Linked DNA regions of Marinomonas mediterranea MMB-1. The protein of the gene in region 1 interacts with the protein of each later gene in a pairwise test. Links are inferred from orthologs where the notes say so. Each region holds a gene or a part of one and is shown in the gene's direction. Other genes may lie near its edges.

Evidence for each region.
Region 2: the proteins of rlmB (region 1) and tsaE interact in binary tests that used the Escherichia coli proteins (3 or more experiments, as listed by UniProt). The link is inferred for Marinomonas mediterranea MMB-1 from one-to-one orthologs.

Annotation. Positions count from the first base shown.
Region 1 is NC_015276.1:3,469,133-3,479,923, reverse strand. What follows is about bases 4,023-6,817. They hold rlmB (23S rRNA (guanosine(2251)-2'-O)-methyltransferase RlmB), read left to right. Parts: upstream 4,023-4,936; coding sequence 4,937-5,698; downstream 5,699-6,817. Other genes in these bases: cobT (nicotinate-nucleotide--dimethylbenzimidazole phosphoribosyltransferase), read left to right, coding at 5,809-6,817; rnr (ribonuclease R), read left to right, coding at 4,023-4,913. Also shown: ppsA (phosphoenolpyruvate synthase), read right to left, coding at 1-853; MARME_RS15915 (pyruvate, water dikinase regulatory protein), read left to right, coding at 1,088-1,924; more of rnr, read left to right, coding at 2,256-4,022; more of cobT, read left to right, coding at 6,818-6,876; MARME_RS15895 (adenosylcobinamide-GDP ribazoletransferase), read left to right, coding at 6,866-7,645; MARME_RS15890 (histidine phosphatase family protein), read left to right, coding at 7,713-8,318; MARME_RS15885 (trimeric intracellular cation channel family protein), read left to right, coding at 8,447-9,079; cobO (cob(I)yrinic acid a,c-diamide adenosyltransferase), read left to right, coding at 9,069-9,683; MARME_RS15875 (endonuclease/exonuclease/phosphatase family protein), read left to right, coding at 9,677-10,711. UniProt on the Escherichia coli protein: Specifically methylates the ribose of guanosine 2251 in 23S rRNA.
Region 2 is NC_015276.1:2,819,250-2,828,591, reverse strand. Bases 6,315-9,303 are described here. They hold tsaE (tRNA (adenosine(37)-N6)-threonylcarbamoyltransferase complex ATPase subunit type 1 TsaE), read left to right. Parts: upstream 6,315-7,569; coding sequence 7,570-8,037; downstream 8,038-9,303. Other genes in these bases: MARME_RS12825 (N-acetylmuramoyl-L-alanine amidase), read left to right, coding at 8,116-9,303; MARME_RS12835 (NAD(P)H-hydrate dehydratase), read left to right, coding at 6,315-7,371. In the rest of the region: asd (archaetidylserine decarboxylase), read right to left, coding at 1-602; MARME_RS12860 (HDOD domain-containing protein), read right to left, coding at 641-2,110; flagellar motor stator protein MotA, read left to right, coding at 2,237-3,091; MARME_RS12850 (flagellar motor protein MotB), read left to right, coding at 3,105-4,007; small ribosomal subunit biogenesis GTPase RsgA, read right to left, coding at 4,106-5,140; orn (oligoribonuclease), read left to right, coding at 5,216-5,764; more of MARME_RS12835, read left to right, coding at 5,857-6,314; more of MARME_RS12825, read left to right, coding at 9,304-9,342. UniProt on the Escherichia coli protein: Required for the formation of a threonylcarbamoyl group on adenosine at position 37 (t(6)A37) in tRNAs that read codons beginning with adenine.

The DNA of each region.
Region 1 (10,791 bases):
TTTGATCTTGAAGTTTTACAGGAACGATTTTAACGAAGTCATCGCTGCCTGGCTCTGCGTATTCCATTTTCTGAGCTTTACTTCCCAGAGTTTTACGAACAACTGCAGGGCGCTCATTTTCTAAGGTCGGTTTATGAACATAGTACTCATCTGGATTGACCGTTCCTTGTACTACCATTTCACCAAGACCATAGGCCGCTGTGATAAAGACGACCTCATCGAAACCAGATTCGGTGTCAAGTGTGAATAATACCCCTGACGAACCTATGTCACTTCGAACCATTTTTTGAATGCCAGCAGATAAGGCAACACCTTTGTGCTCAAACCCTTGATGGACGCGGTATGAGATAGCACGATCATTGTACAATGATGCAAACACGCGTTTGATGGAGGACTTGATATTATCTAGTCCTTCGACATTTAGGTAAGTTTCTTGCTGGCCAGCAAACGATGCGTCTGGCAAATCTTCTGCCGTTGCAGATGAGCGTACAGCAAAGGAGGCTGCCTCTCCTTGGTCTGCACTTAATACTTTAAATGCTTCTTCAATTTCTTTGTTGAACTCATCGGAGAACGGCGCTTCTTCAACCCAGTTTCGAATCGTGTCACCTGCTTGCGCAAGTGCTTGGACATCATCTACGTCGAGAGAGTCCAGTAGTGAATGAATTTTGTCATTCAACCCACTTTCTTCTAAAAACGTTTGATACGCATAAGCAGTCGTTGCAAAACCATTAGGAACTTGAATATTAAGGTCCGAAAGGTTCGAGATCATTTCCCCAAGCGAAGCGTTTTTGCCGCCTACTTCGCCCACGTCATCCAGACGTAACTCGCTAAACCACTTTATAAATTGACTCACATTAGTCTCCAAACGTATGCATAATTTTTTTATTAGAAGAAGCGACATCAACGAATTTCGCTTTTTTCAACAAAATTGAAACTCAAGGGTTGTCAAACCTTAGGAAGCTATGAAAGTTTAAATTAGGCTTTCGTATAAATGCTTTCCTACATGCCTAGGATGTATTGTATGTAGAGCTAAGTTATTGAATAAAATCGATTATTCGATGTTGTTTTATTTCAATCGGAATTTTAAATGTCGTTACATAACAACAAAAAGGGTAATAAACGGATGAAAGTGTATTTCGTATCTGATGGCACGGCGATCACCGCTGAGGTATTTGGGTCTGCTATGTTGTCGTTTTTTGATGTCGATATCGAGGCGGAAAGCGTGCCTTTTTTAGCGACTATTGATCAAGCAAATGGTTTTGTCCAGCAGGTGAATGAAGAAGTAGAAGTGGGTAAGGCTGCCCTCGTGTTTTATACGATTTCTGATCCAGAGATAAGTGAGGTTGTGCAGCGTTGCGAAACACACTGTTATAACTTATTTGGTGATTTGCTTTCGCCAATCGAAAAGGCGCTTGGCGTTCCGGCACAACCGAATGCGCAGAAAGCGCATGGTATGAAAGCAGGGGTCTATGATATTCGTATTGATGCAATTAACTACGCATTGGCCAATGATGACGGTGTATCTATCAAAAATTTCGAAGAAGCCGATGTCATTTTGCTTGGTGTCTCTAGATCAGGAAAAACACCGACGAGTCTTTATATGGCAATGCAATATGGCATCAAGGCTGCCAATTACCCATTAAATGAAGACGACTTTAGGGCTGTTGGTTTACCTAGAATACTGCGGCCTCACAAATCTAAACTTTATGGACTCACTATCGACCCGCAACGCTTGCATGAAATTCGTTCTGGGCGGATGGCTGCGTCGAAATATGCATCCCAAAGACAGTGTCGATATGAAATAGAAGAAGTGGAGGCTATTTATCGTCAGGAGCGTGTTTCGTTTTTAAATACAACGCTTTTGTCAGTGGAAGAAATTTCCACCAAAATCATGGCAGAGATGCAATTATCGCGACATCGATAAGCGTAAAAGCGCGAGAACCTATCTAATTCTTCGATTGGTTCTCTAAAATGCCCCGTTTTTTGTCATAAAACCGACAAATTAAATTTATGACGGCGGTTTTGCCAGATAGAAAAGAGGTAAAAAGTAACGCGGTGGGTCGAATTGTTGTGTAATTACATACAGTTTTAATATTGCCGTGCTAAATATGGGTTCTAGAAGGGTGTTGTGTGAAGCTTATTAAAGGTGAATACACTATACTATGATCCATAAAGAAGCTGGCGGCCTTTGCTTCCCTTATGTTTGAGTCGTTTGCTTTTCCTAGAAAAGAGTCTCCTAAAAGGACAAAAGTAGTTTGAGTAATAAAAAAGTGAATGATCCTTTTTCGGATCGCGAAGCGTCCAAGTATGATAATCCAGTACCTAGCAGAGAGTTCATTCTCGAACACATTGCAAAATTAGGCCAGCCAGTTACACATCCCAGTTTATGTCATGATTTTAATCTTACTAAAGATGACGAAATTGAAGCCCTGCGACGTCGTTTAATTGCGATGAGTCGCGACCACCAGCTACAAAGCAACTTTGACAATGAATACACTTTGATTGAATCGTCTGACTTAATAGAAGGTCGTGTTCAAGGTACGAAAGATGGTCACGGTTTTCTTATTCGAGAAGATGCTGATGATATCTTCCTTTCACCACGTCAAATGCAATCGGTTATGGATGGTGACATTGTTGTAGGACGCCTGTCCGGTAGAACGGTAAAAGGGCGATTAGATGGTGTGGTTGTTGAGGTAAAAGAGCGTAAACATACTCAAATCGTCGGACGCTATTACGAAGAGAGCGCGACCGCATTTGTCACGCCTGAGAACCCGAGAATCACGCAAGATGTCTTGATTGACCAGTTTTCTGGCTTGACGCCAAAACATGGGCAATATGTTTTAGTAGAGTTTCTTGAGTACGGTGATCGAAATTCAGCGGCCAAGGGGCTAATTAAAAAGGTGCTAGGGGACTTTATGGCTCCTGGAATGGAGATTGATGTCGCGATACACCGATACGATATTCCAAATGTGTGGCCTAAGTCTGTCGAAAATCAGGTGAAGCACTTTGGAACTGAGGTTGTCGAAGAAGATAAAGCCAACCGTGTCGATCATCGAGAAACGCCATTTGTCACGATCGATGGCGAAGACGCTCGTGATTTTGACGACGCCGTTTATTGTGAAAAAACACCGGGTGGTTGGAAGCTGTTCGTTGCGATAGCGGATGTTTCGCATTATGTGAAAAAAGGCTCTGCATTAGATAAAGAAGCGATCGTGCGTGGTAACTCCGTTTACTTCCCAGGTCGTGTTGTTCCTATGTTGCCAGAAGTCTTGTCCAACGGCCTGTGCTCACTGAATCCAGATGTCGACCGTTTAGCGATGGTTGCCGAGATTTCCCTAACGTCTCGCGGAAAAATGCGAGGTTTCAAATTTTACGAAGGGCTTATTCGTTCTCATGCTCGTCTGACGTATTCAAAAGTCGCTAAAATGATCGACGCTGAGCCAGATGAACAAGGTACTGAACTTCGTCAACGTTACGCTCCGATTGTTTCCCATATTGATGACCTTCATGGCTTGTACAAAGTGTTGAGAGAAGCTCGTGAGCAACGTGGCGCGATGGATTTTGATACGGTCGAAACACGTATGGTGTTCGACGAACATTCTAAAATCGATCAAATTGTACCAATAGAACGTAACGATGCACATAAACTTATAGAAGAGTGTATGTTGTGTGCGAACGTTGCTGCGGCCGAGTTACTTTTAAAAGCAGACCTAGCAGCGCTATTTCGTGTTCATGAAGGTCCTAAAGAAGAAAAGCTGCTGGCATTGCGTACTTACCTGTCCATATTAGGACTTGAATTAGAAGGTGGCCTTAAACCGACGCCGATGGACTACGCAAAATTGGGCGAGGCCATTCGAGAGCGAGCGGATTCGCGAAGCATTCAAACAATGATGCTAAGGTCGATGTCACAAGCCGTTTATCAAGCGGATAATCTTGGTCACTTTGGTTTGCACTATGAAGCTTATACGCATTTCACCTCGCCTATACGTCGTTATCCCGATTTGCTCGTACACAGAGCCATTCGTTACCTTATTCGTGGTGATGGTGCGCCAAAAGTTCGTCAAGTCTATAAGGTACCAGGTTCAGATAAGCTGAAAGCAAACAAAATTTATGGTTATGATCATGCCGATATGGACGGTTTGGGTGATTCTTGTTCGACGACAGAAAGACGAGCAGACGAAGCGACACGCGATGTTGAAGCTTGGTTGAAGTGCCAATATGTTGAACAGCATTTGGGCGAAGAGTTTGATGGCATTATTACCGCGGTTACTCCATTTGGCGTGTTTGTTGAGTTAGGTGGTTTATTTGTTGAGGGTCTTATTCATATCTCTGGGCTAGGTAATGATTACTTTATTCATGATCCCGAGCATCAAGCGATCATTGGAGAGCGCACGGGTAAGTCGTTTAAACTGGGTACTAAGGTCAAAGTAAGTGTATCAAGCGTGAACTTAGATCAACGTAAAATAGATTTAAGCTTGGTTCAAAATCGCCCTGAAAAGCCGAAAAAGCGCGTTGAGAAAACGGAACTGTCTGAGCTTGAAATGCAGTTAGCACAACTTCCTCCGATGGAATTGGGAGGGCGTAAACCAAGCTCTGAAGGGGCGTCTAAATCAAATAATAGAGGTGAAAAGGAAAGTTGGAGCACCTCTAAGCGTGATGCTGAAAAGCAAGCCGACGCTAAAAAAGGGAGGAAAAAGAGCCCTCGTAAAAAGGTGAGCCTAAACAAAGGCAAACCTAAGACAAAAGAACAAAAGGCCGAAAAAGCGAGAAATAGCTCTGAAGCTAAGAAAAGTAATTCGGTTAAGAAAAGAGCTGTGAAAGGCGCAACGGATAAAAAAGTTGTGCCTGACGTAAAGAAAAAGAAAGCACGTAAGTCTAAAAAAAGTAATGCGAAACGACGTGCTATTGATTAAGTAGAAAGAGTAAGAAAGACAATATGTCGAATTTAGAATGGGTATATGGCATTCACGCTGTTGAAAATGCGCTCACTCAGCAGCCGGAAAGGGTGAAAGACGTTCGCTTCCAAGAAGGGCGAGACGATAAGAAAACACAAAGGCTGATGCAGTTGTGTAAAAAGAATGGTGTGCGTTTTCAAGTTGTCCCGCGCAAAGTGTTGGATCAACTGTTTGCAAAAAGCAAAGAGCGTGTGGTTCACCAAGGCGTCGTCGCTCAAGCGACGATGACCAAGGCCAAAGACGAAGCTGAGCTGCATAAGCACGTTGAGGCTTTAGAAGAGACGCCGCTGATCATCATTTTAGATGGTATAACCGATCCGCATAATTTAGGTGCTTGTCTTCGAAGTGCCGATGCAGCGGGGGCACATGCAGTCGTGATGCCAAAAGATAAGTCAGCTCCGTTAAATGCGACGGTCAGTAAAGTTGCGTGCGGCGCGGCTGAGAGTATGCCTGTTTTTGCTGTGACGAATTTAGCGAGAACGATGAAAAAGCTGCAAGACCAAGGTGTCTGGATATTTGGTACGGCAGGTGAAGCGACGGACATGTTGTACGATCATGACTTGACTATTCCAACGGCAATTGTAATGGGAGCAGAAGGCGATGGTATGCGCCGCCTTACTCGCGAACAATGTGATTATCTAGTTAAGTTACCGATGGCTGGCGTGGTATCGAGTTTGAACGTTTCCGTGGCTACCGGTGTTTGCTTGTACGAAGCAGTGCGTCAGCGTACAAACAAAGCGTAATTACGCGCATGAATGTTTGCATTCTATAAGTTGTGTTTTAAAGATGGTGCTTCCCGCACCGTCTTTTTTGTTATTTGAGCCCTCTATTTTTGATGCTGAGTGAGAAATGCATGTCGGTATTTGATCAATTTTCGATTCCTCCTTCCAGTCGTTCTCTTGAACGAGATATCCAACATAAAATCGATACAAAGACTAAGCCTCCAGGCTCGCTGGGCGTGCTCGAAGTACTTACCGCTCAATTGGCAAAGATTCAAAACTCGCTAACACCGTCAGTCGACCATGCTCAAATGATTGTGTTTGCTGCCGATCACGGTATTGTTGATCAAGGTGTCAGTGCGTTTCCTCAAGAAGTGACACCTCAAATGGTCGGGAACTTTCTGGCTGGTGGCGCGGCTGTTAGCGTATTTTGTAAGCAGCATGATGTCGCGTTAAAAGTGGTGGATGTGGGTGTTAACGCAGATATTCCAGCTCACCCACTGTTAGCAAGTGCCAAAGTAGCGTATGGCTCGAAAGACTTTATGCTTGAGGCCGCAATGAGTTCACGTCAGTTAGAGCAAGCGCTTGTTGTTGGTGTAAATCAGGCCAATGCAGCGATAGATTCGGGCGTGAACCTTATGATGTTCGGAGAAATGGGCATTGGTAACACTTGCGTCGCTTCTTGTATGTTGAGTGCGTTGACGGGCATGTCAGGAGAAGAAACGGCAGGCCGTGGGACGGGTCTTAGCAGCGAGGGAGTCTCACATAAAGCGAAAGTGATTCAAGCCTCTCTTAAGCGAATAGAAATCGCGTTAGGGAAGCCAATGGCGTCTTGGTCTGCTCAGGATATCGGTGAGCAATGTGGTGGCTTTGAAATCATCGCCATGGCTGGAGCTATGCTGCAATCAGCGCAAAGGGGAGTGGCTTTTGTTGTCGATGGCTTTATTTGCACAGCAGCCTATGCTTTTGCAATGAAAATACAAAGCAACTTATCTGATTATGCTATTTTTGCCCATCAGTCTAACGAAACGGCGCATCAGGCGATCCTTCAACATCTTAATGTTAGACCTGTTCTCACGTTAGATTTACGTCTTGGTGAGGGCTCCGGTGCGATTTTAGCCTATCCTATAATTAAAAGTGCAACGGTATTTATGACCCAAATGGCAAGTTTTGCGGATGCGGGAGTAAGCGATGGTCAATAAACTGAGTCCCTACTTAACTGGTTTTTTACGCAGTGTTTCAACCTACACTCGCATCCCAGTAAAAGCCAATTGGGAAGAGCAAGATGGGATCGCGCATCCCGTTTGTTTTTTACCCTGGGTAGGGCTCATCGTTGCGGTTTTAAGTGCGTGGCCTCTTTTATTTTTTAGCTGGAGTGACGAGCTACAAGCCATCTTTATGCTGCTTAGTGCAGTATTAATCACGGGTGCGTTTCATGAAGATGGTCTACTGGACTCGGCTGACGGCCTTGTTGGAGGCTGGAATCAAGAACAGCGCCTCGCAATAATGAAAGACTCTCGAATAGGCAGCTTTGCAGCCATCACCGTTGTGTTTTCTATTCTGATTAAATGGTGGCTGTTAACGCAGTGGATCGATAATAACGAATGGCAAGGTGGTGCGTTGTCGGTATTAGGGGGATGGATAGCAGTCCATGTGCTTGCTCGAATTTTGCCTTTGTTAATGATGAGTAGTTTGTCATACGTTTCGAGCGCACAAAGCAAATCTGCGTCTATGATTGCTAAGCTTTCTTTTCGAGATTGGTGTGTTGCTTTAAGCTCTCTACTACTGTGTTTTATCTCTGTTGGTCTAATCTCTTTGCTTTTATCAATTATCGCGCTTGGTATTTTCTTTCTTATCGCTCGCGTCTATCTTAACAGGCGAATTCGAGGTTTTAATGGCGATACATTGGGCGCAGTAGAGCAGATCTCAGAAGCGTTGGTCATTTTCTCGTTATTGGGGTTTGCCGCATAACGAGGGCTTTAGCAATATCTCTACATTTGCCTATAGATTCCGACAGTAAGGTTTGATTGTTTTAATTATGAAGTTGTTTTTAGTGCGCCACCCCGAACCCGATGTTGAGAAAGGGTTTTGTTACGGTAAGTTAGATGTGCCTATTGTGTCGTCTTGGCATCAAGATGCTGTTTACCTTAGTCAATGGCTTGAGCGTCGGCGTCTTCCCAAAATACAAAGCTTCCACAGCCCTCTGTCCAGAGCCTCTAAGCTTGCGTTAAGCGTGAATCCCAATTCAAAACCCATAGGCGAGCTTGCGGAATTAGACTTCGGTCTATGGGAGGGACAAAATTGGTCGACTATTTCGCGTGAAGAAATAGACGAGTGGGGGGCTGATCTGCAATTCTCAGCCCCTTACAAAGGTGAATCGCTCGAAGACCTAAGGCTCAGAGTGATGCCCAAGGTTAACGCCCTGATCGACGAGGCGGACAGTGATATTGTCCTTTATACGCACTCGGGCGTTATTAAGGTAATTGTAAGTGTGTTATGCCAGTGGCCCGTCAGTGAATGCCATAGAATTAATATCGGTTATTCTAGTGTGACTCAACTAACGATCAATGATGATAGAGATAATCGATACATATCGTTAGACCTATTAGGGGCTGGTGATTGGGTCGGTCTGGCGGTTGAGTAGTGTTGGCGATTAGGTGATGTTGGCGATTAGGTAGCGCAAGCAGGGCTTTAGCCGCCTTAAAATAAATCAGTGTCATCGCTAAGTAAGGTCGAGTTCACGTGAGCTCACAGTAGAGTGTAGAGGTTTCAATGTTGTTGTATTGGTTTGGCATGTTTGGCATCGCAGCATTTGCCATTACGGGAGTAATCTCGTCCGGTAAACGAGATATGGATTTGTTCAGCGTCGTGTTGTTAGGCATGGTGACGTCATTAGGTGGTGGAACAATTCGTGATGTTATTTTATCGGTCGACGCGGTGTATTGGGTCGACGATGTGTCTTATGTATGGGTTGCCTTTTTGTCTTCCGTGTTCGCTTTTTTTGCCGTTCGTGTCATCGAAAATAGGCAACAGATCTTCGAATACGCCGACTCGTTTGGACTTGCGCTATTTACCGTGGCGGCCGTCGAAAAAGTACTGAACTATGGCTTCTCTTCTATCATTGCAATTGTCATGGGTGTGATTACCGGTGTCGCTGGAGGAATGATTCGGGATTTGTTAAGCCATAGGCCTCCCTTGGTTTTAGGAAAAGAATTTTACGCGACGCCAGCATTTCTGGGTGCTTTATTGGTGGTCTCTCTGGAAAAAAATATTCCTTTTCATGAATTTAATTCCGTTTACGGTGCCGCTTTGATCTTTATACTCAGGTTATTCGCAATACACAAAGGCCTATATTACCCAAGTTGGCTACTATACAAAAAGAGAAGTAAACACGATGCCGAATAAAACAGAAGAAGAGAAAAGAGCGATACAAGAAGCCAAATTGCTTAAGAAAAAAGCGGTGGTTGATGAGCGTATCGCAAAGGCGACCATTGAACGTGGTGTCAGTATATTGTTAACGGGCAATGGTAAGGGAAAAAGTTCCAGCGCATTTGGGACGATGGCTCGTGCTTTGGGGCATGGTCGTAAATGCGCCGTCGTACAATTTATAAAGGGTCGTACCGAAACTGGCGAACAGAAATTTTTTGGCGCGTTACCGGACGTAGAGTTCCATGTCATGGGACACGGTTTTACGTGGGAAACACGTAACCCTGAGTTAGAGCAAAAAGCGGCGGAACAGGCGTGGGAATTAGCTAAGGGTCTGTTAGCAAACCCAGAAGTGGATTTTGTGCTACTGGATGAAGTCACCTACATGTACAAGTATGGATACTTACAAGTAGAAGACCTTTTGGCGGCGTTAGAAAGTCGACCAAAACATCAAAACGTGATGATGACAGGGCGAACTGCGCCTAGAGCGTTACTAGACTCTGTGGATACGCACAGTAAAATTGCCAATGAACGCCATGCTTTCGCCTCAGGTGTCAAAGCGCAAGAAGGAATCGAGTGGTAGCCTTTAGAGTTGCTACTTTCAATGTGGCGTTTAGCCGAACTTATTCTGGAGAACTAGAAGCCGCGATTGATCGAGGAACAGATAAGCAAGTTTCTGCTGTTCGGCGGATCGTAGAGCGTTATTCACCAGATGTCCTTTTGCTGAATGAAGTGGATTACTCTCCGAACAGTTTGTTGAAAGATAAACTCATGCGGCTGCTGTCTGGTTCGAAAAAACCTCCTTTTCGGTATGTTTTCTTTGAGCCAGTAAACACGGGAATACCTTCTGGTTTTGATTTGGATCGTGATGGTATTGTTGGATGTGAAGCATCTGATGCCTGGGGCTTTGGCTCTTATCCCGGTCAATATGGGATGATGTTACTATCACGCTACCCGATCAATATTGAACGCTCACGAACCTTTAGACGCTTTTTATGGAAAGATCTACCGAAGGCCCAGCTACCAACGCTGGGCGATGGTTGCGACTACTACACTCCAGAGGAGTTAGAGCTGTTTCCGCTTTCCTCGAAATCTCATTGGGATGTTTGTGTGGAGGTTGACGGAATACCTATTAGCTTTCTCTGTTCTCATCCAACACCTCCCGTATTTGACGGTGCTGAGCGCCGAAACTTTCATCGGAATCAAGATGAAATTAATTTCTGGCGTTATTACTTAGATGGCTCGTCTGCACTTGTTGACGATTCTGGTCATAAGGGAGGAATAGAGAACGAGCATTTTGTGGTACTTGGCGACCTAAATGCAAGCCCGTATGAAGGTGAAGCCAGCAAGACGTCTATTCAAGCTCTCCTAAGCCACTCCAAGATTCAAATGACTGAGCTTCCTAAAAGGTTGGGATGGAATCCTATCTCAAATGCTGCATACCACACCGCGTCGTGGGGGCTTGGTGTTGATTATGTACTTCCATGCAAGCGCCTTTCTCCCGTGAAACAAGAAGTGGTTTGGCCTGATCGGCACAGTGAGACATTGTTCAATGATTGCCTCATCGCCTCGGATCATAGAATGGTGTATGCCGATCTGGTTGTTATGTGAACCATGGCGATTTGACAGGGAGTAGTCATCGTGTGAATGGCAATTACATAAATGAGATTTATTCCTATTAAAGCTGGACT
Region 2 (9,342 bases), 650 kb from region 1 along the record:
AATATAACGGCCATCGGACCTGCTTTTGTATCAAAGATGCAGACTGTGCGTTCGTTGCGAGCAAAGACGCTAGGAATTTGTTCCGCTGTTACCTTGTTAACTGAAAATAGCTTTCCAGGAACGTGGATCATTTTTTTTAGTTTGCCGTCCAGAGGCATATGGACTCGGTGATAGTCTTTGGGAGAGAGATATACGGTTGCGAATTTCCCGCCAAGAAACTGGGTAGACAGTTCTGAGTCGCCACCAAGTAGGGCGGTGAGGCTGTAATTATGTCCTTTTGCCTGATAAATGGTTCCATATTCGATATCACCTAGTTGGCTTATCGCACCGTCAGCAGGGCAGGCAATACTGTTTTCAGTATTTGTAATAGGACGTAGTTCAGGTTTAATGGCTCTAGTGAAAAAGTCATTGAAATTTCGGTATGAGAAAGGGTCTTCATTGATTGCCTCGCTCATATCGACATTGTATTTTTTAACAAATTGGCCAATGAATGTTTCTTTAACCCAGTTGTTTTCGCATTCTGCGATCCTTCCAACAAATCTGGACAGAGCTTTTTGAGGTGTTACGTGTTGGGCTAGGGCAAATAACTGGTCTTTATTCACGAAAGACTTCCTGTGTAAGTAATGTTATTGATTTTGGATTATTGGCTGACGATAGTGAGAAGTTGTTTCACTATTTTATAGTCGTTCTCACTGAACGCTTTTCGTGTCTCAAGCCAATAGATGTGGTGTTCACCTTCTGAGACTGGTGTCGAGGCGAGTATAAGGTTGCCATTGTCATCGACTATTTGGTCTGAGGTATCGGGCAGTGTCTTTAATACTTGTTGAAGCTTTTTATCCGACAGCAATACAGCGGTTCTTTTCTGTTTTAAGCGGTCGAAGGTGGTTGAAGGGTTATTCCACTTTATCGCTTTTATGACTTCAATGTCGTAGCCATATTGAAGAATGGGAGACAGAGCTCCTTTGCTTTCAGAATACTTGAAAATAATTGTGTGCTGAGCAGAGCTGATGTTTACCCTGATAACTTTCAACACCAGCGCAGCTTTTTGTTTATTGCTCAATCCTGGCGCTTCAAGTGCTTTTCGCAACTGTTGTTCGGGTGTGATGTCGCTTTTTTTGGTTGCTCTGACTTGGCTTGTCTTTGTATACAGAAGTGGTGACAGAAGCTGTCTAGCTAAAGGTGGTTTTGCGTCGCTTATAAATTCGGCGGCTGCTTCCACCGCGCCATAATGCGTCGCTTGAATGACTTTTCCGAGTTTGTCATGTAATACGGCAGCAATGACTCGATAAAAAAACACAAGCTGCTTGCTTCCCCATCCTAGAACATCCGCTTCTTGGGCCACTTTTGATGCGCAATAGGACAATATTAAATGCCCATTTGCGAGAATGGTGAGGCGTTTGTCTTCGGAAAACCCCGGTATTTGATCTGCGTGTTTTGTTAAGTTTGCTAAGCTTTGTAACTCTTTTGCAGACGGTATGTGCTTCGTTAAAAAGGAATTGATCACAATCTCAGGTGCGTTCCAATATTGCATCATTTTCACTGTTAACTCATCAATACGACATCCGAGGTGTTCTAGTTCCGCTTGAGTGGCAGAAATCCCCTTCTTTAATTGATGTGTGATTTCAGTCATTTGCTCATTAGCGTGAAACCATAGAAGCCATCTAACGGCGTTCCTGAAAAATGTCACCCAAAAAACATCGTCAATGTGGCTAATGTTTTTTTCGATTGCCCATCGTTTAGCAATAGCGGCAGCTTCGTAACTGACCTGAATTTCTTTTAAGAAGCTGTTCTGCTCCGGGTTTTTGCGCGAGTATTCATAGGGTTCAAGTTGGTCTAGGACGCGTTCGATGCCACTCATACCAATCATGGAGGCTGCATGATTGGGGGTCTTGATATCGGAACGTTTGTTCGGTACTACCTTGTTCGCTTCATTGAGAATAGCGAACGCGAGCAGAGGCTCAGATGCGATGTTTGAGCGCATTCTGTCTAGGGTTTCATAAGGCGATTTTATTTGATTTTTTAATCTGGCAAGATTGCTCGCTTCGACGGGAAACTTCTTGTCCTTTAAAAAAATTAGCCATTCTTCAAGGTTAAAGGGTGACTTGTTCATCATAGCTCGTTACATTTAAACCCTAAGGGAAAACTCCCGCTGTATTGAATGTGAAATCCTTGATTTTATTAATCATACTGTATATTTCGCACAGAGCATACACTGTGTGAATTTAAGGAATGAAATATGTTTGCACTGCTAGGTATATTAGTAGTCATTGTTAGCGTTGTGACAGGGTATCTTGCTTCTCACGGCAATATTATTGCTTTGTGGCAGCCATTTGAAGTGCTCATCATTTGTGGTGCGGCACTCGGCGCCTTTATGATTGCGAATAGTCTTACGCTTCAAATTCGTGTGTTTAAAATGATCCCTCAGATTTTTTTGGGAAGCCGCCACAAAAAGGAGTTTTATAAGCAGCTTCTCGGTGCACTCTATTCGTTATTTCAAAAGAGTCGCTTAGAGGGCTTTCTCGCCATTGAGAATGATATCGAGCTTCCGTTCGAGAGCAATGTCTTTCAGCGATTCCCGGATGTTCTGAATGATGAGCATCTCATTTACTTTTTAACCGATAATTTCCGAATTTATACGTTAACGGGGCTGCCTTCCCATGAATTGGAGGCGCTGATTGACGAAGAGATTGAGCAAATTAGTGAGGAACTAGAGAAACCTGCTCACGCTGTTAATCGCGTTGCGGAAGCGCTTCCGGGTTTTGGTATTGTTGCGGCTGTTTTGGGGATCGTGATTACGATGGGCTCTATTGGCGGGTCGATGGAAGAGATCGGCACTCACGTCGCGGCGGCACTTGTTGGTACGTTTTTAGGGATTTTCTTTGCTTACGGTTTTGTTGGTCCGGCATCGGCGCATCTGGAGGCACTCGGTCAACATGAGTTGAAAGCTTATATGTGTGTTAAGGCGGCAGTGATCTCCATTGTATCAGGTCATCCTCCAGCGGTTGCAGTAGAAACAGGTCGTAAGCTATTACCTCCTGAAATGCGACCCAGTTTTCTCGAGCTATCAGAAGATATTAAGCAATATCGTTAACGGAGTCGCTTAGATGTCTGGTGAAGAGTTAGTCATTCGACGAGTCAAAAGAAGGAAGAAAGCGGGGCATCATGGTGGCGCTTGGAAGATCGCGTTAGCGGATTTTGCGTTGGCGATGATGGCGTTTTTTTTGGTTCTTTGGATCATTAACGTGGCGTCACCGCAAGAATTGGCGGCAATTGAAGGCTATTTTAATGATCCTCTAGGGCCGTCGACAGCGGGCTATAGTGCCAATCCTATTGATTTAGGGGGGAGCCCTGCAAAGAGTAATGAGAAAAAACTGGATTTAGGTCTTCCTGAACCTGGAAGTACCGAGCAAGTTACGCAAGAACGTAAACAGGGTGAAGGCAACGACGGCAAAGAAATTGAACGAATGAATGCGTTGCTAGAGCAGGAACTAAAGCGGCAAGGTCTCATGAACTCTGAGGAAACGAATATGCGGATTGAGATTACTCCGCAAGGGGTCAGAATTACGCTGTTGGATGACCCGACCAAGCCCATGTTCGAACGCGGAAGTGCCCGATTAATGCCCGACTCGGAGAATGTGTTGTTAGGTATTGGAAGTATTTTAGCTAGGCTTAAAAATCCGATTTCTATTTCTGGTCATACTGACTCCAGTCCATACGTCGATGAGCGCGAGATAGATAATTGGGATTTATCGTCCGCTAGGGCAAACTCAGCACGAAAGATTATTGAGGAGGGGGGCGTCAGTGATAAGAGAATGGCGCAAGTGATCGGCTTGGCAGACAGCATTCCGTATAATCGATTTGATCCAACCAGTGCTGAAAATCGACGTATCAGTATTACACTTCTCACGGATGATGCTTACAAAAGAATGCTTGATATTAACCGGCGGAATTTTGGTGATCAATTCAACCAAAATGATTTGCATCTATCGCCAGAAGATGTCTTTTAAGTAAGAAGAGTAAGTAAGAAGAGCACGGCCTCCCTGATGCTTAAGGGAGGCCGCTAAGATATACAAAGCTGTTATCGTTGGGTTAAGTGTTGAAAAACTTAAAACGCATCGTTATCTCTAATGGATTGTCTGACCCGCAGGTAGCTTTCAAATCTATGAGCGGAAATCTTACCCTCTTCGAGCGCTTGTCTTATGGCGCACCCAGGCTCTTTTTCGTGTGAGCAGTCTCTAAATCGGCAATAACCAAGATGGGGGCGAAACTCAATAAAGCCTTCTAACAACTCGTCTTCCGATATATGCCACAAGCCAAACTCTCGAATTCCAGGGGAATCTATTAAGTCGCCTCCTGATGGCATGTGGAAAAGTCGCGCCGTCGTCGTCGTATGAGTGCCTTTCTTTCTTTTTTGTGACAGCTCACCAACACTGATTTCAATGTCGGGTAGCAAGGTGCCGATCAGAGAGGACTTTCCGACGCCAGATTGACCGACGAAAACGCTGACTTTATCTTGAAGGAAATCGTATAACTCAACCATTCCTTGGTCGCTTTTTGTGGATGTACGAATGATTCGATAGCCTAACTCTTCATAAGTTGAAAGCAAAGAGCGTAACTCAGGTTGTTTGTCATCGTCGATTAGATCGCACTTGTTGAGTAATATAACGGGCGGTATTTCGACGGTTTCAGCAGCAACGAGGTATCGGTCAATTAAGTTTGCATGTGGAACCGGTTCTGCGGCAATAACAATGACAATGTTGTCGATGTTGGCTGCAACAGGTTTAAGACGGCCATGCATATCAGGGCGCTGAAGTAGCGTGTTTCTGTCCTGTTTAGCGACAACAACCCCACCTTCGGTATGTTTTGGTCGCCAAACGACTTTGTCGCCTGTGACAAGCTGACCTAAGTTAGCTCGAAGGTTACAGCGTGTAGAGACGCCCGAATATGGCGCAAGTGTTCCTTCCACTTCGACTTGAGTGCCAAAATGAGAAATGACAATGCCCTCTGTTTCCGGCCCTAAGTCAGAAGATTGTAGCGTCTCTTCTGCTTTATCTGCTCGCTTTTTAGTGCGTTCAGCACGCTCTTTTTGAATTCTTTCTATTCGCCAAGTTTGCTGTTTAGTAAGTTTTCGCTTCGACATTCTAATTTTATGCCCATAATATTTGGCGCATAGATTATAATGCTTAGCATTGATAATAAAGGACTTCGGCAATCTATGAGCTATAGCGAAGAAAATTTAGTGTGGATTGATCTGGAAATGACCGGACTTGATCCAGAAATGAACACAATTATTGAAATTGCGACCATTGTTACTGATAAACATCTCAATGTATTGGCTCAAGGGCCAAATTTGGTTGTTCATCAAGACAAGGGGGTGATGGATGCGATGGACGAGTGGTGTACGACACATCATGGGCAGTCCGGGTTAACACAGCGTGTATTGGACTCTGCCATTACGATGGAGCAAGCGGAGCAGGAAACGATCGCGTTCCTTGAAAAATACTTACCAGCGGGGAAATCCCCTATTTGTGGTAATAGTGTTGGACAGGATCGTCGTTTCTTATACAAATACATGCCTCGTTTAGAAGCATTTTTTCACTATCGGTATATTGATGTGAGCACGCTTAAAGAGTTGGGGCGTCGTTGGAAACCCGAAGCGCTCGATGGATTTACGAAAACGGGCGCGCATTTGGCGTTGGACGATATTTTGGAATCGATTGGTGAATTGAAACATTACCGGAAAACGTTGTTTGGTATGGAATAACGTTTGTTCCGTTTTAACGCCAAGCTAAAATGCTTGGCGTTATCAAAATAATACGCCGCGCTTGTGTCATTCCTTCCTACTGGTTATATCCAATGAAAAATATATCAGAGCTGCTAACCCCTGTTTTCGATTTGCCTTCTATTAGAGCAATAGAGCAAGCTTCTTTTTCTTCGGAAGGGGGTAGTTATCCGATGATGGAGCGGGCGGCACGCGTATTATTTCATCATATCTCTAGACGTTTTAAAGAAGTTCAGACATTCACTGTGCTGTGCGGTTCTGGAAATAATGGTGGCGACGGTGCTCTGCTTGCTGTTTTGCTTGCGAATGCTGGGCTAACGGTAAGGGGATTGGATTTAGCATCGAAAGAACGTTCAGGAGACGCAAAAAAAGCGTGGGCGGCTTTGCTGGCATCTGATGTCGAAGTCTTTGTGTCGAACACTCTTGATGACGACACCTGCTTTAACGGAGTAATAATCGATGCGATGCTTGGGATCGGCGGCAGCGCTTTTTTAAGCGGAGAGTTTGAAAGAGTATGTCGCTGGGTCAATAAAAGTCGTCAAAGTGGTGCAAGAGTCGTTGCAGTCGATTCTCCAACGGGGCTAGATGTTGCAACAGGTTTGGCTGATCCAAATACTGTTGTCGCGGATGTGACCGTTACTTTTATCCGAGATAAACAGGGTTTCTATATTAACCAAGGATTGGTTTGTGTTGGTGAGGTGATCTGCGAGCGTCTGGAAAGCGTAGATTTATTGGCTGAGAAGGGCGATAAATTAGTAGGAGCGGTGGGGGCTTTATGGTTTGAAGCTTCCGATGTTAGATTGTTGTCGCCGTGTGCTCGATATCCTGTTTCTCATAAGGGGAGCTATGGGCATATTTCTGTCGTTGGCGGTGATGATGGTTATGGCGGTGCTGTGATCATGGCAGCGTCAGGCGCAGCGAGAACAGGAGCGGGTACCGTCAGTGTATTAACGCGCGATAATCATATCGCTCCTGTGCTAGCTCGAATACCATCTGTTATGGCTGTGACGCCAGATGGTGAGGATATTAAAGGAACGCTGCGGAATCTAGATTCCGTATTGTTGATTGGTCCAGGGCTTGGTCGAAAGCAATGGGGCGAAGCGTTGTTTCAGCAAGCGTTAGAACTCACACATCGCAAGGTATTGGATGCTGACGCTTTGCATTGGCTGTCACTCAATCCAATAGCATCATTTCGTGGTTTGGTGGTACTTACACCGCATGTGGGCGAGGCGGCTAAATTACTTGATACGACTCCAGATGGGGTTAGCGGGGATTTGATCGGTTCGGCGAAGGCTCTTAGCCAACGATATGGTGCCATTGTCGTGCTCAAAGGTGTATCAAGTGTTATCTCTGCGCCTGATGGACGTACGGTGATTGCAGGGCGTCCTTGTCCCGGTTTGGCTAAAGGCGGTTCGGGAGATGTGTTAAGTGGCATGGTGTCCAGTTGTTTGGCTTATTACCAGAACCCATTTGAAGCGGTGGTTATCGCGGTCGCTTGGCATAATGTCGCGGCGCAAAAAGCGTCTCAAGAATTGGGAGAGATACATATGCAGCCTTATGAGCTATTGGATTATTTGCGGTTGTCATAATCAGTGTGACTGCTTACGAATGTAATATTACTTAAAATATGCTTGGTTAACGTCTTTTGAACTAATAATGTTCAAAAGCAATAAACTTCAAATTATCAAGCTTTAAAATACTAGGCCGCAAAAATACGAATATCAGGCTTTAAACTGACAATAATGACGGAAGCGTTCGCGCATCGGTGTGCGTAGGAAAGGTAAAATATGATGGTTGAAAAAGAGATATACGGCGAAGAGGCAATGGAATTGTTTGGTGAGCAATTGGCTTCTAGTTTTCAAGAAGGTGGTGTTGTTCATTTAAATGGTAACCTCGGGATGGGCAAAACAACGCTTGTGCGTGGCCTCTTAAGAGGGATGGGTTATATCGGACCGGTTAAAAGTCCCACATACACAATCGTCGAACCTTATGAATTAGAGGTTGCTGATGTGTTTCATTTTGATCTATATCGAATTGGTAATGCTGAAGAGCTTGAGTACATGGGGATCCGCGATTACTTCAAAGAGGGGGCGCTTTGTCTTATTGAGTGGGCTGAAATGGGGGAAGGGGTGCTTCCAGAGCCTGATGTAGTGATTCATTTGGCGCTTTTGCGTCAGGGCAGAAAGGTGGTGGTAGAGCCGAAAACTGCGCATGGTGAAAAAAGCGTTAATGATGCGCTAAAGCAAGCGGGCTAAAACAGTACGAGATTTAAGGCGTTGAGCTATTTTTTCTCAAAGGTTATAGTGTGCAGATATAGTGGCTAGCCTTTTGATATGTATAATACTTTTCGCATTAAATCTGTTGTTTGTTTCGTACTGGCGTTGTTTTTCTCAATGTCGGTCTATAGCGCTTCTGTTAAAGATATTCGAGTTGCTCAGCAAGATGGGCTGACTCGTCTTGTATTTGAGCTAGATTCAGAGGCGAATCATCGCCTTTTTTTGCTTTCTAGTCCTGATAGGGTTGTGTTAGATCTTGAGTCGATCGGCTCTCTCTCAAGTAATGTCAGCAAAAATCTTTCGAAACTCTCCTCGGATATGATGCGCCGACTTCGATATGCTAAGCGCGATCAAGGTGCGAGGTTTGTCATTGATTTAAATGGCAAGGTTAAAGCGAAAAGTTCCGTCCTCTCCAAAAATGCTAAATACGGCCCCAGAATACTCGTTGAGTTAGAGTATGGTAAAAAGAAGCCTGTTAAGGTTATAAAAAGTGTATCGACCATTGAAAACGCCAAACGGGATATTGTTGTTGTTATCGACCCGGGTCATGGTGGAAAAGACCCTGGCGCATTAGGTAAATACAAAGTTCGAGAAAAAGACGTTGTCTTATCAATTGGTAAAGAGCTCGCTAAGCGAATTAATCAGGTTAAAGGTTTTAAAGCGGTTTTAACGCGCTCGACAGATGTCTATCTAAAATTACGTCAACGAACTAAGGTTGCACGTGAAGCAAATGCCGATATCTTAATCTCTATTCATGCCGACGCCTTTACGAAATCAAGTGCGCGTGGTGCGTCTGTCTGGGCGTTGTCTCTCGGTGGTAAAACGTCTGAGATGGGGCGTTGGCTAGCACAGCAGGAACAATCGTCCGACTTGGTTGGCGGTATCTCACTTGATGACAAAGATCAGTTGTTGGCAGAAGTATTGCTCGATATGTCGATGAATTCGACTATTCAAATGAGCCTAGATATTGGCGAGTCAGTTTTAGCGAAAATGACGCGCGTTGCTAAGCTGCATAAAAATACGGTTCAGCAAGCTGGTTTTGTTGTTCTCAAGTCTCCTGATATCCCTTCTTTATTGATTGAAACAGGGTTTGTTTCAAATCCGACAGAGGCTAAAAACCTTTCTAGTCGAACCTATCGTAAAAAATTAGCGCAAGCGATCTCAAAAGGGGTGATTGATTCATTCTCATCTAATCCACCTGAAGGGACGTATCTTGCATGGAAGCAAAAGCGAAAAGTAGGTCATACTTACACGGTTAGCAAGGGAGATACCCTTTCTGAAATT